2 regions of the Stenotrophomonas sp. 71799_Sma genome follow, and region 1 is predicted to be linked to the other one. Evidence: predicted binding sites of a transcription regulator. Region 1 holds the regulator's gene; the other holds the start of a gene.
What was found. Region 1 encodes FliA, which starts transcription of late flagellar genes. Its sites were predicted from a motif close to TAAAGTTTNNCNNNCNNNGGCCGATAA; they were not measured.
Positions count from the first base shown of each region.

Region 1 (11,057 bases):
CTCGGCCACGAGGAAGTGCAGCACCTGCTGGCCAACCTGGCCAAGAGCGCGCCCAAGCTCGTCGAAGATCTGACGCCGAAGGCGCTGCCCCTGTCGGCGGTGGTACGCGTGCTGCAGAACCTGCTGATCGAGCGCATTCCGATCCGCCAGCTGCGCAAGATCGCCGAAGCACTGGTCGAACACGCTCCGAACAGCCAGGACCCGGCCGTACTGACCGCCGCGGTGCGCACCGCGCTGGGTCGTTTCATCGTGCAGGAGATCGCCGGAATGTCGGCGGAGCTGCCGGTGTTCACGCTCAACCCACAATTGGAACGTGTCTTGCAGGAGTCCACGCAGGGCAACGGCGCCGCGCTGGAACCCGGACTCGCTGAGCGACTGCACCAGAGCCTGGCCGAATGTGTCAGCAAGCAGGAAGCCCGCAACGAGCCCGCGGTCGTGCTGGTACCTGGCCCGGTGCGTGCCGCGCTGGCCCGCCTGGTCCGCCACAGCGTTCCGTCGCTGTCGGTCCTGGCCTACAGCGAGGTGCCGGAGGACAAGCGCCTGAAGCTGGTCGGAACGATCAGCTGACGCCGCCCTCCGATGCGCCAGAAAACAGACACCACTTTCGAACCAACGCAACAGACAGATACCAAGGGGAACCCGCACCGTGCAGACCACCGACCACCCGAGTTCTCCGACCGCCACCCCGCCGTCTTCGTCCCGTGACCACAGCATGAAAATCAAACGATTCGTCGCCGCCGACATGCGCTCGGCCATGAACCTGGTGCGCAAGGAACATGGTCCTGACGCCGTGATCCTGTCCAACCGCCGGATCGAGGAAGGCATCGAGATCGTCGCCGCCGCCAACTACGACGAGAGCGCCGTGCAGCGTGCACTGGAAGCCTCGCGTCGTGACATCGCTCCGCCGCCGGCGCCGAAGCCGCGCACCGCCGCCGACGCGGTGATCGCCGCGGTCACCCGCCGCCGCAGCAACACCCCGGCACCGGAACCGGTCGCCGCAACCACCTCGGCCGTGGCTGCCCTCGCCCGCGCTGCGGTCGGCGCCACCGGCCGCACCCTGGACAGCGCCGACGAGATCGTGCCGACCCGCGGCAGCACCGGCTTCGCCGCCACCCTGGCACGCGCCGCCGTCAACGAACCGGCGCTGCCGGATCAGCCCTTCGCTCCGTTCGCCGAAGCCATCGTCGCACCGGCGCCCAGCACCGCCGCACCGGCCAACCGCGCCCGCTTCCAGATCGACCCGCCGCACGAGACGCATCACGAAAGCGCGGCGTCGGCCGTGCAGCCGCCGCCGCTGCCTACCGCTGCCGTGACCGAAGCGCAACCCGGGATCGTCGCCAGCGAACCGGCACCGGTCGAAGCCAGCGACGAAACCGGCGCTGCCCCCGTGCTGGCCCCAGCCCCGGCACTGACCCTGGTGGCCCAGGACGACGCCGAGATCCGCCAGCTGCGCCAGGAAGTGGCCGGCATGCGCCATGTGATCGAGCGCGAGATGAACCGCTTCACCGACGAGCGCCTGCGCGGCTGCCCGGTGCGCGCCACCGCGCTGGACCTGATGGACGAGTATGGCTTCGATGCCGGCCTGGCCCGCGACGTGGCCATGCAGATCCCGCTGGAGACCGAGGCCCATCGAGGCCGCGGCCTGATGCTGGGGCTGATTTCGCGCAAGCTGCCGATCGCCCCGGTCGACCCGCTGGAAGAAGGTGGTGTGATCGCACTGGTCGGACCGACCGGCGCCGGCAAGACCACCACCATCGCCAAGCTGGCCTCGCGCTTCGCCGAGAAGCACGCGCCGCGTGACGTGGCCCTGGTCACCACCGACACCACCCGCATCGGTGCCCGCGAGCAGCTGTACGGCTACGGCCGCCAGCTCGGCATCGCGGTGCACGAGGCCAACAGCGGCACCGACCTGGACCAGCTGCTGGAACGCCTGAAGGACTACAAGCTGGTGCTGATCGACACCGCCGGCCTGGGCCCGCGCGACCGCGCCCTGGCCGCCCAGCTGCAGTGGCTGCGTGCCGCCCGCCAGGTCCGCACCCTGCTGGTGCTGCCGGCCAACACCAGCTTCGGCGACATGGACGAGGTGGTCCGCCGCTTCGGCGCCGCCAACCTGCAGGGCCTGGTACTGAGCAAGCTGGACGAGACCGGCCGCTTCGGCAACGCCCTGTCGGTGGCCGTGGACCATGCCCTGCCGATCACCTGGGTGACCGATGGCCAGGACGTCCCGGAGGACCTGCACCGGGCCAGTGCAGCCAATCTTGTACTTCGCCTTGAAGATTTGCGCCGCGCGGCCGATATGCCCTGCAACCCGGAGTTGAACCATGCCGTCGCGTGAGTACGCCAAGCTGACCAAGACCTTCCCGCTGTCGGCCACCCGCAGCGAGCCGCTCGGCCCTGTGCGCACCATTGCGGTCACTGGCGGCAAGGGCGGCGTGGGCAAGACGAATGTGTCGGCCAACCTGGCCGTGGCCCTGGCTGGCATGGGCAAGCGCACGCTGCTGCTGGACGCCGACCTCGGCCTGGCCAACATCGACGTGATCCTGGGCCTGAACCCCACCTTTACCCTGGCCGACCTGGTCGCCGGGCGCTGTTCGCTGGACGACGTCATCGTCGAAGGCCCGAACGGCGTACTGGTGGTCCCGGCCGCATCCGGCCGCCGCCACATGGCCGAGCTGGCCCCGGCTGAGCACGTTGGCCTGGTCAACGTGTTCTCCGAGCTGGAGCGCGAGCTGGACATCATGGTGGTGGACACTGCCGCGGGCATCACCGATGGCGTGCTGACCTTCTGCCAGGCCGCACAGGACACCGTGGTGGTGGTCTGTGACGAGCCGGCCTCGATCACCGACGCCTACGCACTGATCAAGGTGCTGTCGCGCGAGCGCGGCGTGGACCGCATCCAGGTGGTGGCCAACATGGTGCGCGACCCGAACGAGGGCCGCGTGCTGTACGAAAAGCTGACCCGCGTCTGCGAGAAGTTCCTTGCCGATGTCTCGCTGAACTACCTGGGCTGCGTGCCGCAGGATGACTGGCTGCGCCTGTCGGTGCAGCGCCAGCAGCCGGTGGTGAAGGCCTATCCGTCCAGCCCGGCGGCGCTGGCGATCACCGAGATCGCGCGCCGTACCGCGCGCTGGCAGGCGCCGACCGAACCGCGTGGCGGCGTCGAGTTCTTCCTCGAACGCATCCTCAAGCAGCGTGGGGTGACGGCATGAAAGGCGCAGCCCAGTACAGGGAAGTGCAGCGCTCGGCGGCAAACGAAGTCATCGCCCAGCATTCGGACCTGGTGCGGCGCATCGCCCACCACCTGGCCGCGCGCCTGCCGGCCAGCGTCGAGGTCGACGACCTGATCCAGGCCGGCATGATGGGCCTGATCGAAGCCTCGCGCAGCTATGACGCCGACCAGGGTGCTTCTTTCGAGACCTACGCCTCGATCCGCATCCGTGGTTCGATGATCGACGAGATCCGCCGTGGTGACTGGGTCCCGCGCTCGGTGCACCGCCGTGCACGTGATGCCGCCGCCACCATCCGCCGCCTGGAACAGAGCAGTGGCCGTGCCGCCAGCGCCACTGAAGTGGCCGCCGCGATGGAGATGCCGCTGCCTGAGTACCTGCGGCTGATGGAAGACGCTGCACGTGGCCAGGTGCTGAGCCTGGAATCGCGCATCGAGGACCAGGGCGAGCTGGACACCGTCGCCCAGGGCGGGCCGACCCCGCAGCAGGTACTGGAGCGCGGTGAGTTCGGTCGCGAGCTGGGCAAGGCCATCGGCCACCTGCCCGAGCGCGAACAACTGGTGCTCTCGCTGTACTACGAGCAGGAACTGAACCTGAAGGAGATCGGCGCGGTGCTCGGCGTGAGCGAGTCGCGGGTCTGCCAGATCCACGGCCAGGCGGTACTGCGCCTGCGTGGCCGGCTGAAGCTGTTCGAGGCTGCCGACGCAGGCCTCGAAGAATGAACATCCCCGAGGCGGCTGCCCCCGGCCGTCCGGAATGAACAACAAAGGAATTCTGCTTTGAACAAGAACATGCGCATCCTGATCGTCGACGACTTCTCGACCATGCGTCGAATCGTCAAGAACCTGCTGGGCGATCTGGGCTTCACCAATACCGCCGAAGCCGAGGACGGGCATGCCGCGCTGTCGCTGCTGCAGAGCCAGCCGTTCGATTTCGTGGTCACCGACTGGAACATGCCGGTGATGACCGGCATCGAGCTGCTCAAGGCCATCCGTGCCGATGCCAAGCTGAAGACCCTGCCGGTGCTGATGGTCACGGCAGAAGCCAAGCGCGAGCAGATCATCGAAGCCGCCCAGAGCGGCGTGAACGGCTACATCATCAAGCCGTTCACCGCGCAGACGCTGGAAGAGAAGCTCGGCAAGATCTTCGAACGCCTGGCGGCCAGCGCCTGATGGATACCACGGTCGACAAGAACGCCCTCGCCCTGCGCCTGCAGGAGGCCCTGGACGCACTCGAGTCCGGTGACGAGGCCGCCTGGCGGCAGCGCATCGATGGGCTGGTCGCGCTGCGCACGCAGCCGATGATGAGCGGCCTCTCGCGGCTGGCCCGCGAGCTGGGGCAGGCGCTGGGCGAACTGCCGACCGTGCCGAGCGAAGCCGGCGAACTGGACGACGCCTGCGCGCGACTGGACCACGTGGTGGCGATGACAGAACAGGCCACGCACCGCACCCTGGACCTGGCCGAGGAATGCCGCAGCCTGACCGAACAGCTGCGCGCCGAAGGCCTGCAGCCGGGCCAGGACGCGCAGCTCGAGCGCATCCGCCACAACCTGACCGAGATCGCCCTGACCCAGAGCTACCAGGACCTGACCGGGCAGATCATCCGTCGCGTGGTCGGCATCGTCCGCCGCGTGCACGAAGGCTTCGGCGCGCTCGGCCTGCCGCCGGAACAGCATCGCACCGACCCGGAACTGGCCGGGCCGGCACTGAAGGGACTGGACCGCCACGCGGTCTCGCAGAACGACGCCGACGACCTGTTGTCGGATCTGGGGCTGTAAGCATGAGCGCGGTATCCGACGACATCACTGCCGATTTCATCATCGAGGCGCAGGAGATCCTGGATCGCCTCGGCGAACAGCTGGTGTCGCTGGAGCAGGCACCGCAGGACAGCGACCAGCTCAACGCGGTGTTCCGCGGCTACCACACGCTCAAGGGCGGCGCCGGCTTCCTCGGCGTCACCGCCATGGTCGAGCTGTGCCATGCCGCTGAAGAGGCGCTGGGCGCCGCACGTGCCGGCCAGGCCGTGCTGCAGGCCCACCACTTCGACGCGGCCCAGCAATCGCTGGACTACCTGCAGTCGATGCTGGACGCGGTTTCCTCCGGCACCGAGCCGGGCTATGCGCCGCCGGACCTGATCGCACAGTTCGACGTGCACGGCGGTGCCGTGGCTGCACCCGCCGCCGCAGCAGCACCCACCGCGGGTGGCAGCGACCTGATCACCGACGACGAATTCGAGGCTCTGCTCGACCAACTGCATGGTGGCAACGCGCCGACCGCGGTCGCGCCAGCGAAGAAGGCCGACGACGGACTGATCAGCGAAGACGAGTTCGAAGCCCTGCTCGACCAGCTGCACGGTGGCGCGGCACCCGGCGCCAAGCCTGCGGCCGTGGTGGCACCGGCACCGATCGCAGCGCCGCGCCCGGTCGCCGCACCGGCACCGGTGGCGAAGCCGGCCGCCAAGCCGCTGGCCGAGGCCGAACATACCGTGCGCGTGGACACCAAGCGCCTGGACGCGATCGTCAACCTGATCGGCGAACTGGTGCTGTCACGCAATCGGCTCAAGACCCTGCGTGCACGCCTGCGCGATGAAGAGCTGGACCGGGCCGTGTCCACTCTGGATATCGCCACCGCCCGCCTGCAGTCGGCGGTGATGCGCACCCGCATGCAGCCGGTGGGCAAGGTGTTCTCGCGCTTCCCCAAGGTTGCCCGCGACGTCGCCCGCTCGCTGAAGAAGGAAGTGGACCTGGAACTGATCGGCGCCGAGACCGAGCTCGACCGCAACCTGGTCGAAGCGCTGGCCGACCCGCTGGTGCACCTGGTCCGCAACGCCATCGACCATGGCGTGGAAATGCCCGACCTGCGCGAGGCACAGGGCAAGCCACGGATGGGCCATGTGCGCCTGTCCGCACAGCAGGAAGGCGACTACGTCAGCATCGAGGTGCAGGACGATGGCGCCGGCATCGACCCGGAAAAGCTGCGTGCCAAGGCGCGCGAGAAGGGCCTGATCGATCCGGAAGCCGCCGCGCGCCTGAGCAGCGAGGAGTGCCTGCACCTGGTGTTCCTGCCCGGCTTCTCGACCAAGCAGCAGGTCACCGACATCTCCGGTCGTGGCGTCGGCATGGACGTGGTGCAGTCACGCATCCGCGAACTGAGCGGCCAGATCCAGATCCAGTCGGAACTGGGCCGTGGCAGCCGCTTCCTGATCCGCGTGCCGCTGACCCTGGCGATCCTGCCGACCCTGCTGGTGCAGGCCGGCGAGGACGTCTATGCGCTGCCGCTGGCCCGCGTGATGGAAGTGCTGCACGCGCCGCGCACCTCGCTGGGCTGGTTCGATGGCCGTGCCGTGCTCGACCGCCGCTCGCACACGCTGCCGCTGGTCGATCTGCGCCAGTGGCTGGATGTGACGCCGGCCGCCTCGCCGCTGCTGACCATCGTGGTGCTGCAGGCTGGCGAAGCGCGCTTCGGGCTGGTCGTGGACCAGGTACGCGGGCGTGAGGAAGTGGTCATCAAGCCGCTGCCGAAAGCGCTGCGCGGCCTGCGCGGTTATGCCGGTGCAACCTTGATCGGCGATGGTCGCATGGCGCTGATCCTGGACGTGGACGGGCTGCGATGAACCCCACCGGGCCATGCCCGGCGCCCCGAAAACTGTGACCACCGTCTGTACGCGATCTACCGGTGTCTCAAGTCCCATTCATACACGCCGATACCGGAACCATGGATAGACTCAGCCTCATTGGACTCTTTCTCGCCCTGGCCTCGCTGGTCGGCGGCAGCATCCTCAAGGGCGCCGGCCTGGCGTCGTTGTGGTCGCCTGCGGCGTTCGTGATCGTCATCGTCGGCACCGTCGCCGCGATCCTGCTGCACACCTCGCCGGCGGTGTTCAAGCATGCCTTCAAGATCGTGCGCTGGGTCGTGCGCCCGCCGCACAGCGATCGCCGCGAACTGATCCAGCAGATCGTCGAGTGGAGCAACATCGCCCGCCGCCAGGGCCTGCTGGGCCTGGAATCGCAGGTGGAAGCACAGCAGGACCCGTTCCTGCGCAAGGGCCTGCAGCTGCTGGTGGACGGCGTCGAACCCGAATCGATGCGGCACATGCTGGAAATCGAACTGGGCAGCCAGGAACACCAGGACCAGGCCGGTGCCAAGGTCTTCGAAGCGATGGGCATCTATGCACCGACGCTGGGCATCATCGGTGCCGTGCTTGGCCTGATCGCGGTGATGAAGAACCTGGCCGACCCGAGCAAGCTCGGCCACGGCATCGCCGCAGCGTTCACCGCCACCATCTACGGCATCGCCTCGGCCAACCTGCTGTTCCTGCCGGTGGCCGCCAAGCTCAAGAGTGTGATCTCGCACAACACCCGCGACCGCGAAATGGTCATTGAAGGCCTGATCTCGATCGCCCAGGGCGAAAACCCGCGCAACATCGAAACCAACCTCTCCGGCTTCCTGCACTGACATGGCCCGCCGCAAGCACCACGAAGAGCACGCCAACCACGAAGCATGGGCGATCCCCTATGCCGACCTGATGACGCTGCTGCTCGCCTTCTTCGTGGTCATGTACGCGATTTCCTCGGTGAACGAAGGCAAGTACCGGATCATGGCCGACGCGCTGACCGATGCCTTCGGGGGCGCGCCGCGCACGATCAATCCGGTACAGGTCGGCAACAAGCAGGTGCAGGGTGGCGGCTGGGACAGCCCCTCGGTGATCAAGTCCGGCACCAAGATCGGGCCCTCGGCGCCTGCGCCGTCGCACGACCCGACCCTGCTGCCGTCGATGGCCTCGCAGATGCGTATGCCTGTTTCGGTGCACAACCAGGAGCAGATCGCGCGCGCCGAGCGCCAGCTCAACAGCATCGCCGACCGCCTGACCGCCGCACTGGCGCCGCTGATCGACCGCGGCATGATCAGCGTGCGCCGCACCGAGCTGTGGATCGAAGTCGAGATCAACAGCGACATCCTGTTCCCCACCGGCTCGGCGGCGCTGGACGTGCATGCGCGGCAGACCCTGGCCAGCCTGGCCGAGGTCCTGCGCGACGTACCCAACAGCGTGCGCGTGGAAGGCCACACCGACAACGTACCGATCGCCACCGCCACCTTCCCGTCGAACTGGGAACTGTCGGCCGGGCGCGCGGCCAGCGTGGTGCACCTGTTCGCCGACCAGGGCGTGCAGCCGTCGCGGCTGGCGATGGTCGGCTACGGCCAGTTCCGCCCGCGCGAAGAGAACGACAGCGCGCAGGGCCGCAACCGCAACCGCCGGGTGATGGTCATCATCCTGGCCGACACCTCGCACTCGGTGGACCCGCTCGGCCAGCGCCTGAACGCAGCCACCGGCGCCACCCGGAACACCGATACCGAACAAGCCGCGGCAACTCCGGCTACCGCCCCCACCTCCCCCATCGCACCGGTGAAGTTGCCGCCGGTGCCGGCTGGCAGCCGCGTCGGCGCCGCCGTTCCCCCGGCAATGAAGGAGTAATCCGATGCGCATCTGGGCAGTCGCCAACCAGAAGGGCGGAGTCGGCAAGACCACCACCACCCTCGCCCTCGGCCGCGGACTGGCCGCACTTGGCCATCGCGTGCTGCTGATCGACCTCGATCCGCATGCCTCGCTCAGCCGCGCGTTCGGCGTACCGGTAGACCCGCCGCCGGCTGGCGTGCTGGAGCTGTTCGGCGCCCCGCCCGCCGATCTTTCCAGCCTGTGCCATGCCAGCAGCATCCATGGCCTGGACTATGTCTGCGCACAGTCCGCGCTGGCCACGCTGGAACGCCGCAGCGCCAACCAGCCTGGCCTTGGCCTGGCGCTGCAGAATGCGCTTGCGCGCCACCAGGGCCAGCACGACTACATCCTGCTGGACTGCGCGCCCACCCTCGGCCTGTTGATGATCAATGCGCTGGCCGCAGCCGATCGCCTGATCATCCCCACCCAGGCCGAGCCGCTGGCCCTGCATGGCCTGGATGGCATGGTCCGCACCGGCGAGATGGTCGAACGTTCGCGCCGCCGCCCGTTGCCGATCTCGATCCTGCCGACCCTGTTCGATCGCCGCACCCGCGCCGGCAACGAGTCGCTGCGCACGATGCAGGATCGTCACGGCACCCGTGTGTGGGAAGACGCGATTCCGATCGACACCCGCATCAGCAACGCCGCCGGCCTGACCCTGCCGAGCGTTGGTGAGGATTACCCGGGCCGCGGCCTGGCCGCCTATCGCCGCGCGCTGAACTGGATCCTCGGCGAGGACGCCCGTGCCCTGGAGCAGGCCGCATGAACAGCACCGGTGTACTGGACGACTACCTGGACGAACTGCTGGGCGAAGCGATCGCCGTGGCACCACCGGCTGCACCGCCGCCGGCGAGCGACGAAGCGTGCCCAGCAATTGCAGCCGACGCCGAACGCGAGCCGACCTGGGATGACCTGCCGGCCGAGGTGATCTACGAAACCGAGACCGTCGCCGCTGCGCCTGCCGTCGACAACGCCGCACTCGAAGCCGCCTTCGAGGCGGCCGCAACGGCTGAGCGCGAGCCCACTTGGGACGATCTGCCCGCCGAAGTGATCTACGAAACGGAGACTGTTGCTGCTGCCGCGGCAGAGGACGACGCAGCACTGGAGGCCGCCTTCGAGGCCGCCGCAATGCCTGTCGCCGCCCCCGCGCGCGAACCGACCTGGGATGACCTGCCTGACGAGGTGATCCACGAAACGGCCACTGCTCCCGCCACCGCCAAGTCCGGCCCGGAACCTACATGGGACGACCTGCCGGACGAAGTGATCTACGAGACCGATCCGGCCGACAGCCATCGACTCGCCCACACCGACAGCCCCGGCCTGGAGGCCGCGTTCGAGGCCGCAGCCGGCGGCGAGGACGTTCCTGCGCCACCAGCGGCCGTGGTCGCAGCACCCGCTCCAGTTGCACGCACCGATGCCGCGCCGCCCCCGCGCGTGGCCGTGGACGCGCCAGCAGGCAACCGCCCGAGCAGCTGGCAGGAGCTGCAGGCACAGGCACATCGGCCCGCCAGCAGCCCGCATCCACAGAACCGACGCGCCGGCGAGCGCACCTCGCGCTGGCTGCGCCTGCGCTGCGGCACCCAGGCCTATGCACTGGAACTGCTGAAAGTGCAGGAAGTGGTGCTGCCAGTGCCGCTGCTGCCCTTGCGCGGCACTGCGCCGGCCATGCTGGGCATCATGAACCTGCGTGGCCAGGTGGTACCGGTGATGGACCTCGGCCTGCACCTGGGCGCCGCAGCCGCCGAAGACGACTCACAGACCCGCATCGTGGTGCTGGAGGAAGACGGCGAGACCATCGGCCTGCGCGTGTCGGCAGTGGAAGATGTCGCCAACCTCACCGATTCGCAGATCGAACCGCCCGATACCGCGCGCATCTGCCAGATCTCCAACGACCTGTTCCGTGGCGTCGCCCGGGTCAGCCAGCGCCCGATGATCCTGCTGGATGCCACCCGGTTGCTGAGTTGAGCGGAAAAAAAGGGGACGGAGGGGATTAAGTCGCAATCGACCAGGCTCTTCCGCAGCCACCCTCGGCAACGGCGACCACGCAGTGGGGACGTAAGGTGTTGATCCAACGGATCAACGCCTTGCGTCCCCGACAGGCACCGCATCGGCGCAAAGCGCCGAGCCAGTTGCGACTTAATCCCCTCCGTCCCCTTTTCAACAGCGACCGCATCGACGCACCGCGTCGATTCCCCTAAAGAACCCCGCCGGGGTGCCGTTATGGATCACGGAACCGTTTGTCCGGAGCAACGATGAGCACTGTCGAACTGGGTGGGGATCTCGGCATCGAGAGCACCACCGAGCTCAAGAACCGCCTCGCCCCGCTGGTGGCGCAGG
Region 1 is NZ_CM151202.1:2,173,391-2,184,447, reverse strand. Features, by position in the region: gene flhA (flagellar biosynthesis protein FlhA) at 1-567, shown strand, start outside; gene flhF (flagellar biosynthesis GTPase FlhF) at 713-2,335, shown strand; gene ACZK4Z_RS10110 (MinD/ParA family ATP-binding protein) at 2,322-3,209, shown strand; gene ACZK4Z_RS10105 (RNA polymerase sigma factor FliA) at 3,206-3,949, shown strand; gene cheY (chemotaxis response regulator CheY) at 4,007-4,399, shown strand; gene ACZK4Z_RS10095 (protein phosphatase CheZ) at 4,399-5,004, shown strand; gene ACZK4Z_RS10090 (chemotaxis protein CheA) at 5,007-6,839, shown strand; gene ACZK4Z_RS10085 (flagellar motor protein) at 6,941-7,681, shown strand; gene motD (flagellar motor protein MotD) at 7,683-8,699, shown strand; gene ACZK4Z_RS10075 (ParA family protein) at 8,704-9,486, shown strand; gene ACZK4Z_RS10070 (chemotaxis protein CheW) at 9,483-10,685, shown strand; gene ACZK4Z_RS10065 (STAS domain-containing protein) at 10,973-11,057, shown strand, end outside.

Region 2 (11,057 bases), 810 kb from region 1:
CGCCGCGGCAACACCGGCACCGTAGGCCGGGTCGGCCTTGCTGCAGTTGTCGATGTGACGCTGCTTGATGAAGTCCGGCGCATCGCCCAGGGCACGGGCGGTGTTGGCGAACAGGCGGTCCTTCTGTGCCTGGTTGTAGCTGCGGAACAGCGCACCGGGCTGGCTGAAATAGTCGGCGTCGTCCTCGCGGAAATTCCAGAAGTCGGCGTCGCCGCGGATCTTCATCGGCGGCTCGCGGTACTGCGGCTGCTCCTGCCACTGGCCGTAGCTGTTCGGCTCGTAGTGCGGCAGGCCGCCGTAGTTGCCGTCCACGCGCATCGCACCGTCGCGGTGGTTGCTGTGTACCGGGCAGCGCGCTGCGTTCACCGGAATCTGGTGATGGTTCACGCCCAGGCGGTAGCGCTGCGCATCGGAATAGGCGAACAGGCGCGCCTGCAGCATCTTGTCCGGCGACGGGCCGATGCCCGGCACCAGGTTGCTCGGTGCGAACGCCGACTGCTCCACGTCCTGGTACCAGTTGACCGGGTTGCGGTTCAGTTCGAACTGGCCCACTTCGATCAGCGGGTAGTCGCTCTTCGGCCACACCTTGGTCAGGTCGAACGGATGCACGCGGTAGGTTTCCGCGTCCAGCTCCGGCATGACCTGGATGAACAGCTTCCACTTCGGGAAGTCGCCCTTCTCGATCGCGGCGAACAGGTCGCGGCCGTGGCTTTCGCGGTCATGGCCGACCAGGATCTGCGCTTGCGCGTCGGTCAGCGATTCGATGCCCTGCTGGCTGACGAAGTGGAACTTCACCCAGAAGCGTTCGCTGTCGGCGTTGGTGAAGCTGTAGGTGTGCGAGCCGAAACCGTGCATGTGGCGGAAGCTGCGCGGAATGCCGCGGTCGCTCATCACCACGGTCACCTGCAACAGGGCTTCGGGCAGCAGCGTCCAGAAGTCCCAGTTGTTGCGCGCGCTGCGCAGGTTGGTATGCGGGTCGCGCTTGACCGCCTTGTTGAGGTCGGCGAACTTGCGCGGGTCGCGCAGGAAGAACACCGGCGTGTTGTTGCCGACCAGGTCCCAGTTGCCTTCTTCGGTGTAGAACTTCAGCGCGAAGCCGCGGATGTCACGCTCGGCGTCGGCGGCGCCACGCTCGCCGGCCACCGTGGTGAAGCGGGCGAACATCTCGGTCTGCTTGCCGACCTTCTCGAACAGCTTGGCGCGGGTGTACTTGCTGATGTCGTGGGTGACGGTGAAGGTGCCGAACGCGCCCGAGCCCTTGGCATGCATGCGGCGCTCGGGAATGATCTCGCGGTTGAGGTTGGCCAGCTTTTCCAGCAGCCACACGTCTTCCATCAGCAGCGGGCCACGCGGGCCGGCGGTCTTGCTGTTCTGGTTGTCCACCACCGGTGCGCCGAAGGCCGTGGTCATCGGCGTGACCGGATCATCGCCGTGCTTCTGCTTGGGCGTGGTGCTGAGCTCGCGCTGCTGCTCGGCGCCCTGCTCCGGCGACGGGGCGGTGTGATACGGGCACTTGGCGTTGTTGTTGTCGGACTGGCTCATCGGCTGGCTCCTGGTGGCGGTGAAGACGTGGGAGAAACATCTTCACTCGACCTTAGCTATGGCCAGATGAAATGAATAATCGAATGATCCGTTCAGATTGATAGGCTCTGTCAATTGAAACGCAGAATCGGATTTGAACAGTCTTTCAACAGGCCTCCCGCAAGGCGAGCGGGAGGCCATGGGCGTGCGCTGCGGCTACAGCAGTGCCTTCAACCGGTACAGGGCTTCCAGCGCCTGCTTCGGCGTCAGTTCGTCCGGGTCGATCGCGGCCAGCGCGTCCTGCGCCTTGCTCGACGGTGCTGCGAACAGGCCGAACTGCTGCGGCGCATCCAACGCCTGCGGCGCCAACTCGGCGGCATGGCTTTCACCACCGCGCTGTTCCAGCTCGGCCAGGCGACGCCGTGCCTGTGCCACGGTGGCGCGCGGCAGGCCGGCCAGTGCCGCCACCTGCAGGCCGAAGCTGCGGTTCGCCGGGCCATCCTTTACCGCGTGCATGAACACCAGCGCCTCACCGTGCTCGACGGCATCCAGGTGCACGTTGGCGATGCCGCTGCGGCCACCCTCGTGCTGCTCGTCGGCCAGCGCGGTCAGCTCGAAGTAGTGGGTGGCGAACAGCGTGTAGCAGCGGTTCTGGTAGGCCAGGTGACGGGCCACCGCGTCGGCCAGTGCCAGGCCATCGTAGGTGGACGTGCCACGGCCGATCTCGTCCATCAGCACCAGCGAATGGGCGGTGGCGTGATGCAGGATGTAGCTGGTTTCGGCCATCTCGACCATGAAGGTCGACTGCCCGCGGGCAAGGTCGTCACCGGCGCCGATGCGGGTCAGGATGCGGTCGATCGGGCCGATCAGCGCACGGCTGGCCGGCACGAAGCTGCCGATGTGGGCCAGCAGTACGATCAGCGCGTTCTGCCGCATGTAGGTCGATTTACCGCCCATGTTCGGGCCGGTGATGACCAGCATGCGACGGTCCGGATGCAGATCCAGATCATTGGGTTCGAACGGCTGCTCGCGCACCGCCTCGACCACCGGGTGGCGGCCACGCTCGATCTTCAGGCACGGCTCGGCCTGCAGCTCCGGGCGCGCCCAGTCCAGCGCCTGCGCGCGTTCGGCGAAGGCCGCCAGTACGTCCAGTTCGCTCAGCGCGGCGGCGCATTGCTTCAGCGGTTCCAGTTGGCCGCCGAGGGTGTCCAGCAGCTGCTCGTACAGGTACTTCTCGCGCGACAGCGAGCGGTCACGCGCGGACAGCACCTTGCCTTCGAACGCCTTCAGTTCTTCGGTGATGTAGCGCTCGGCATTGGTCAGCGTCTGGCGGCGGGTGTAGTGCACCGGCGCGCGGTCGGACTGGCCCTTGCTGATCTCGATGTAGTAGCCGTGCACGCGGTTGTAGCCCACCTTCAGGGTGGGAATGCCGCTGCTTTCGCGCTCGCGCTGTTCCAGGTCGACCAGGAACTGGTCGGCGTGGGTGGACAGGCGGCGCAGCTCGTCCAGCTCTTCATCGAAGCCATCGGCCAGCACGCCGCCATCGCTCAGCTTCAGCGGCGGCATTTCGGCGATGGCGCTGGCCAGCAGCTGCGCGCACTCGTCGTGTTCGCCCAGCGCGGCGTGCAGCGTCTGCAGGCGCGGCGAATCCAGTGGTGCCAGCACCTCGCGCACCGCAGGCAGCAGGCCCAGGCCGTCGCGCAGGGTGGAGAAATCGCGCGGCCGCGCCGAACGCAGCGCGACGCGGGTGAGAATGCGTTCCAGGTCACCGAGGCGGCGGAACTGCTCGCGGATGTCCGCATCGCTGCCGCGATCGATCAGGGTTTCCACCGCATGGTGGCGCTGTACGAGCACCTCGCGCAGGCGCAGCGGGCGGTGCAGCCAGCGCCGCAGCAGGCGCCCCCCCATCGGCGTAACCGTGCTGTCGAGCACACCCAGCAGCGTATTGCGGGTGTCGCCATCAACACGCGTATCCAGTTCCAGATGGCGGCGGGTAGCGGCGTTCATCGCGATCGCCTCGCCGGCGGTTTCCATCGCGATCGAGGTCAGGTGCGGCAGGCGCTGCTTCTGGGTTTCCTCGACATAGCCAAGCAGGGCACCGGCCGCAGCGGTGGCGCGCGGCTTGTCGTCGATGCCGAAGCCGCTCAGGTCATGCAGCTTGAAGAAATTCAGCAGCTGGCGGCGGCCGCTGTCGGCATCGAACAGCCACGGCGCGCGGCGACGTACGCCGGTGCGCTGGCGCAGGAACTCCGGCCAGTTCTCTTCATCGGGCACCAGCAGCTCGGCCGGTTCCAGCCGTGCCAGTTCGGCTTCCAGCGCGTCGTCGGTTTCCACCTCGTTGACCAGGAAGCGGCCGCCGGCCAGGTCGGCCCAGGCCAGGCCGTAGCCCTGCTTGCTGCGCGACAGGGCCATCAGCAGGGTGTCGCGGCGTTCATCCAGCAGCGCCTCGTCGGTGACCGTGCCGGGGGTGACGATGCGCACCACCTTGCGCTCGACCAGGCCCTTGGCCAGCGCCGGGTCGCCGATCTGCTCGCAGATCGCCACCGACTCGCCCAGCGCCACCAGCCGTGCCAGGTAGCCTTCATAGGCATGTACCGGCACGCCGGCCATCGGGATCGGTGCGCCGCCGGAGCTGCCGCGCTGGGTCAGGGTGATGTCGAGCAGGCGCGCCGCCTTGCGGGCGTCGTCATAGAACAGTTCGTAGAAGTCACCCATGCGGAAGAACAGCAGCAGGTCCGGGTAATCGGACTTGGCCGCGAAGAACTGCTTCATCAGCGGGGTGTGTTCCTTGGACGCCTTGGCGTTGCTGGTGTTGTCTTTTGTATCAGTCACTTGGGGCGTTTCGCGTCTTGGCAGGGCGTCGGGGCGTGGCTACGCGCAGGCATGGCCGGAGAGGACATTAGTGTAGCGACCTGGGGCGGTCGATGATCCGCGGCACCCGCGCTGGGCCCGGGGGCTGTCCGTGTGCCAACGCCTGCGCCCCTGCGCCGGCACTTTGGTTGATTTCCCCAGGGGCCCACGGTAGTGTCAGCCCCGGCGATTTCCGCCAAGCGGCCTCCATGGAAACCGGGGCGACTTATCCCCCGGGCGGGCGTTGATGGAAAGAACAAGCATGACTGCAGCCTGCATGGCCGCCGAACCTCGTTACACCTGGCGTACCGTCCTGCTGAGCATCCTGGTCGCCATCGTTCCGCTTGCCGGCTCCGCACCCTACACCTTGCTGAAGGCGGTGCTGCTGCTGGCCCTGCTGGTCACCGGCGTGGTTCTGATCCGCCGCCAGCCCGATGTCCGCCTGCGCTACCGCATCGCCCGGTTCATCGTGATCGTCTGCTTCCTGCGCCTGGCCTATGCCTTCTACAGCATCCTCTGGCACGGGCTGCGCTGGAACGAGCTGGATCTGCCGGCGCAGACACTGCTCTACCTGGGTACCGCTGCCGTGTTCGCCACTGCGCTGGACTGGCGCCTGATCTGGAAGATCTTCGCCGTGTCCACCCTGGTCTTCGGCGGGTCGTGCATCGTGCAGCACCACGTGATGGGCCTTGAACGCGCGCACGGTTTCAGTGGCGGCGAATGGACGGCCATCGAGTTCACCATGGTGACGCTGTGCATGGCGTTGTTCTCGGTCATCCGGTTGATCCAGCCCAATGTGCATCCGGCCGAACGCTGGCTGCACGGCGTGGCCATCGCCGTCGGCGTCTACGGTTCGATCCTGGCGCAGAGCCGCGGACCGATCCTGGCGTTCATTCCCGCCATGCTGATGGTGATTGCGGTGCACGTCCGGCGCACCCGGCGCTGGCGGGGGGCACTGGTCTTCGTCGGTGCCCTGGTCATTGGCGTGGTCGGTGCCACCTCGGTGCTGAACCATGAGGTGATCCAGCGCTTCGGTGAGGTCAGTGGCGAGATCTCCGGTTTCAACCAGGAAAACGAGGTCGGCTCGGTCCGTGAGCGCATCGCCATGTGGGGCGTGGCGGTCGACGCCTTCGCCGAGCATCCCGTGGCGGGGGTGGGCCTGAACCAGTTCGGTACCTATGCACGTGAGGGCATCGCCCGCGGCGAGGTGTCCGAGTCGATCTTCCGCTACAACCACCCGCACAACGAGTACCTGGAAGCGGCGGTGACCGGTGGCGTGCCGTTGCTGCTGATCATGCTGCTGGTCTTCATCCTGCCCGGCATTCATTTCGTGCGGCGCCTCGGCCACGCCGACGACATCACCGCGATGATCGCCACCGCCGGACTTGCCGTGGTCATCGTCTATGCGCTGTCGGCGTTCACGGACAACGTGTTCTACCGGGCGATGCCCCATTCGTTCTATTTCTACCTGGTGCTGGGCTTCATGCTGGCGACCGCCTTGCCTGCGCGCGACCTGCGCCGGCCAGGGAGTCCCTCCTGATGGCGCATATCCACCTGCTGGCCGCCGACAACCAGCGTGGCCTGTCCCATGACATCCAGGTGATCGAGCGCTCGTTGCAGCAGCTCGGGCACACGGTGACGGTCAGCCGTCTGGACGCGGTGCGCAATGGGGGGGCCTGGAAGCTCCGCGGGATGCGCCTGCGCAGGCTGCTGGCCTCGTGGCTGAGCCTGGGGCGCACGCCGGCCCGGTTCGACATCAACATCTCGCTGGAGCATGTCCGGCCGGCAAGCTTCGGACTGGCCGAGGTCAATCTGTTGATTCCGAATCCGGAATGGGTGTCCGCACGCAGCCTGCGGATCCTGCCGCGGTTCGATGCGTTGTTGACCAAGACCGAAGACGCCACGCGCATCTTCAACGCACTGGGCATGCGCGCGCTGGAAGTCGGTTTCTGCAGCCGTGACCGCTACGACCCGGCGGTGCCGCGCAGGCCGCGCACTTTCCTGCATGCGGCCGGTACCAGCCGCATGAAGGGGACGGCAACGCTGGTCGAGGTCTGGAAGCGCCATCCGGAGTGGCCCTTGCTGACCATCCTGCGCGGCGGCCCTTCGGACGAAGATGAGGGCGGGGCCGCGAACCTGCGGATCGTCCGCGAGCGGCTGCCCGACCAGGAGGTGCAGCGCCTGCAGAACGAACATGCGTTCCACCTGTGCCTGTCGCAGACCGAAGGCTGGGGCCATTACCTGGTGGAAGCGATGAGCTGCGGGGCGGTGGTGATCACCTGCGATGGCGCGCCGATGAACCAGATGATCGACGACAGCCGCGGCATCCTGGTTGACGCGCACGAGGGCGAGCCCTGTCATCTGTCCAGGACCTGGCATGTGGATGAGAAGGCGCTGGAACAGGCCGTCGAGCGTGCGCTGGCGATGGATGAGGCCGAGTGGACCCGGCTGGGCGCCAATGCACGCGCATGGCACCTGGCCAGCGAAGTGGCGTTCCCACGCCGGCTGGGCGAGGCCCTGGCCAAGCTTTGAGTTGATGCGGCTGGTTGCTGCAGAGTGCTCAGCCTGGCACCAGGGTGATCTGCGGATGGCTGCCGAAGATCTCCATGACGATCTCGAAGTAGGTCTGTCCCTGGCCAAGTGACAGTGCCGTCAACTGAGCGTGGATGGCTGGACCGTTGAACCTGCCGCCCTGATCGAGTTTCGACTGCAGCCAGGCGCGTGTGGTCTCGCGGCCCAGTGCCTCGCGGCTGTGGGCGATGTCGCGCCACACCACCGTGGCGGTGGCATGACCGGCGAGCGCGCCGTAGCCCCCGTGCAGCAGGTCATCAAGCGCGTCCAGGCTTGCGCCCAGCTGCCAGTCTTCGTCGGCCATGAACACACGATTGATTTCCACGTAGAGGCTGGCGATGTCGTTGATGGACGCGCCTTCGATGTGCAGGATCCGTGTCATCTGCAGACTGTAGCCCTCCGGGGCGACGGTTGTGTCCGGCGCAGATAATCCGGGCCGCGCTGGATGGGGGGGCGTTATTATGGTGTTAATCCTGCGTGATTTTCATCGGACGCTGGCGTGTCAGCGCTATTCGATAAGGATATGGCGCCATTATCGGTCGCCGCATTTTCTGACTGCCTGCACAGTTCCATATATTTGGATCGGTCCATATATAAAGTCCCGTAAAGTTTCCCTCCGCTGCGCCGCCATCGAACGTACGGCCACGATCAAGGGAATTGAGATGCTTGCCTTACGTAATCTCCGTGTGGGATCCCGGCTTGGCGCCGGCTTCGGTCTGCTGCTGCTGTTCATCATGGCCATCGTCGGCCTGGTGCTGTATGGGAATCAGCTGAAATCCGCCCAGTTCGAGAAAGTGGTGGACGTCAACATGGTGAAGATGCGCCTGTTGAATGACATGCTTGATACCAACAACGCGGTGCTGATGCATCGTCGCCTGATGGTGATCAAGCGGGGTGACGAGTTCGACAAGGATTACCAGCGTGCCCAGGAGTTGTCGCGGACCTATGACGGTATCTGGGCCAAGTACATCAAGATTCCGCGTGACGCTACCGGCGATACCCTGGTCGCGCGCATCGAGGCGGCCCGCAAGGCCACCGATGCATCAACCCAGCAATTGCATGAGCGCATGAAGGCGGGGGATTTCGATGGTGCAGCGAAGGAGCTGCTGGCCGAGCACGGATTGGCAACGGCCTGGAATGAATCCATTTCGGCCCTGCTGCGCCACCAGGAAGCACTGACCGAACGCAGCCGCGAAGAGTACCGCGCAACCGAATCGTGGACCGGCACGCTGTCGATCGCGTTCGGGGCACTGAGCCTGTTGCTGGGGACGTTGGCGGCCTGGGCGATCACCCGCAGCCTGACCCGCCCGCTGGAAGGAGCGGTGAAGCTGGCCGACGGCATCGCCAGTGGCCGCCTGGACAGCAGCATCGACGCCACCGGCAACGATGAGGTGACCCAGCTGCTGAAGTCGATGCAGCGCATGCAGGCACAGCTGCAGTCGGTGATGGCGGCACAGGGGGAGCTGGCCCGCCAGCACGATGCCGGCAGCCTCAGCTACCGCATGGACGAGAGCGCGTTCCCCGGTGACTACGGGCGCATGGTGCATGAGACCAATGCGCTGGTTGGATCGCACGTGCAGGTACAGAACCGGCTGATCGAGGTGATGAAACACTACGCACGCGGCGATCTGTCGGTGGACATGGACCCGCTGCCCGGCGAGAAGGCGGCGATCACCCAGGCGATGGACGAAACCAAGTCCAGCCTGTCGGCGATCAACAGCGAGATCCGCCGGTTGGCGACAGCGGCTGCGGCAGGCGACTTCAGCCTGCGCGGCGACGAAGATCGCTTCGCCTATGATTTCCGCGACATGGTGGCTGGGCTCAATCGCCTGATGCAGACCACCGACGAGAACCTGGTGCAGGTCTCGACCCTGCTGCAGGCCATCTCGCGCGGCGACCTGACCGTGCGCATGCAGGGTGATTTCCATGGCGTGTTCGCGCGCATGCGTGATGACTGCAATGCCACCGTCGACCAGCTCAAGCAGATCGTCGGCCGCATCCAGTCCAGCGCCTCCAGCATCAATCTGGCCGCAGGTGAAATCGCTTCGGGCAACACCGACCTGTCGCGGCGTACCGAACAGCAGGCGGCAAACCTGGAAGAAACGGCAGCATCGATGGAGGAACTGACCTCCACCGTGAAGCAGAATGCCGAGCATGCACGGCAGGCCAACCAATTGGCCATCGGCGCGCATGGTGTTGCCTCCCAGGGCGGTGAAGTGGTGGGCCAGGTGGTCACCACGATGTCGGCCATCGAGGCATCGTCGAAGAAAATCGCCGAGATCATCAGCGTCATCGACGGCATCGCCTTCCAGACCAATATCCTCGCGCTGAACGCGGCGGTCGAAGCTGCGCGTGCCGGCGAGCAGGGCAGGGGCTTTGCAGTGGTGGCCAGCGAAGTGCGTACGCTGGCGCAGCGCTCGGCGGGGGCGGCCAAGGAGATCAAGGGGCTGATCGAGGATTCGGTCGGCAAGGTCGCCGACGGCTCGGCGCTGGTCCGCCAGGCGGGCACCACGATGGGCGAGATCGTGGCCTCGGTGCAGCGCGTGACCGACATCATGGCCGATATCTCTGCTGCCTCCCAGGAGCAGAGCTCGGGCATCGAACAGGTCAACCAGGCGGTGGTGCAGATGGATGAGACCACGCAGCAGAATGCGGCGCTTGTAGAAGAGGCCAGTGCGGCGGCACGCTCGATGGAGGAGCAGGCCAACCTGCTGGCCGAGGCGGTTTCGGTGTTCCGCACGGGGGCGGTGACCGCTGCCGCCGCGGTGCGCCCGGCGCTGGCAGCCGTGGCGGCATCGGTTGCGCCGGTGCGCCGGCCCGCGGTGCTGTCGCCGCGGATCGAGCCGACGCTGGCCGCCAATGCGGGTGGTTGGGAAGAGTTCTAGAAGAGAGCAAGGCCGGCAGGGAGACGGCGCCCATCGCGACGGCTGGTCGCGATGGGCGCGGATTTTCTTCCTGAACGTGCGATGGCCGATGAAGTGGCGGACACGCGCATTTCACTTCCGGTTGCCAACCGCGGGAGGACACTGGCGCCATACCGGAACTCAGGAGATGGCCATGAAGACCTCGACCCGATTGCTTGTGCTGGGCACCCTGCTGGCAGCTTCGTCGGTGGCCGGCGCGCAGACCTATGGCCCGCGCGATGAGGGACGCAAGTTCAACGACGGCAGCCGCGTGGTCTGCAAGAACGTGGAAGTGCAGCGCAACTCGCGCGATCCGAACCGCATCACGGGTACCGCTACCGGCGCGGTGATCGGCGGCCTGCTCGGCAACCAGGTAGGTGGCGGCAACGGCAAGAAGCTGGCCACCGTGGCAGGCGCCGTTGCAGGTGGTGCGGCCGGTCGCCAGATCCAGGGCAACAGCCAGCAGAAGAACGGCGACCGCGTGGTGGAACGTCGCTGCGAACGCGTCTACCGCTGATTGACCGACCTGGTTGGCCCTTCCACGATGCAGTATCCGAACGCCGGCCTCGCGCCGGCGTTCTTCGTTGCAGGAAAAGGGGACGGAGGGGATTAAGTCGTAATTCCCCAAACCGGCCGCTTACGACTTAATCCCCTCCGTCCCCTTTTTTGCGAGGAGGCGCCAGCTGGCGAGGCTGCCGTAGAGCAGCAGCAGGGCGGTGAGGGTGATCAGTTCGTGGCTGACTTCGGTCAGGCGGGCGTCCATCTGGTTCAGGCGCACCATCAGGTTGATGCCCGAGGTGGTCGGCAGAAGCTGCGCAAGCCAGACCAGCGGTTGTGGCGTCATCACCGCCGGCCACGACAGGTTGGCCAGGAAGAACAGCGGGATCGAGGTGGCGATGATGTACTGGAAGGCGCGTTCGCGGGTTCGGAAGAAGCTGCCGACGAACAGGCCGAAGGCCACGGTGGCGGCGATGAACAAGGTGCCGCCGAGCAGCTGGCCCAATGGGTTGCCGCCGCGCGGATAGTCCTGCACCCAGGCGGTGAAGCCGGCGTAGTAGAACAGGCCGAACAGGCCGATCAGGCCGAAGCCCAGTGCCATGCCGGCCAGCGTCGGCAGGTCGAAGCGCAGGCGCCGGCCGAGCGCGAGACGACGGCCGCCGAGCAGGACGCCGATGCCCATCAGCAGCGTCTGGTGCACGATCAGCTCGGCCA
Region 2 is NZ_CM151202.1:1,359,584-1,370,640, forward strand. Features, by position in the region: gene ACZK4Z_RS06315 (catalase) at 1-1,542, opposite strand, end outside; gene mutS (DNA mismatch repair protein MutS) at 1,738-4,293, opposite strand; gene ACZK4Z_RS06325 (O-antigen ligase family protein) at 4,649-5,911, shown strand; gene ACZK4Z_RS06330 (glycosyltransferase) at 5,911-6,903, shown strand; gene ACZK4Z_RS06335 (barstar family protein) at 6,932-7,324, opposite strand; gene ACZK4Z_RS06340 (methyl-accepting chemotaxis protein) at 7,605-9,827, shown strand; gene ACZK4Z_RS06345 (glycine zipper 2TM domain-containing protein) at 9,994-10,362, shown strand; gene ACZK4Z_RS06350 (ABC transporter permease) at 10,483-11,057, opposite strand, start outside.
Region 2: a site for FliA is predicted at 7,547-7,573, ahead of ACZK4Z_RS06340 (methyl-accepting chemotaxis protein). Genes of this name have one in related genera too.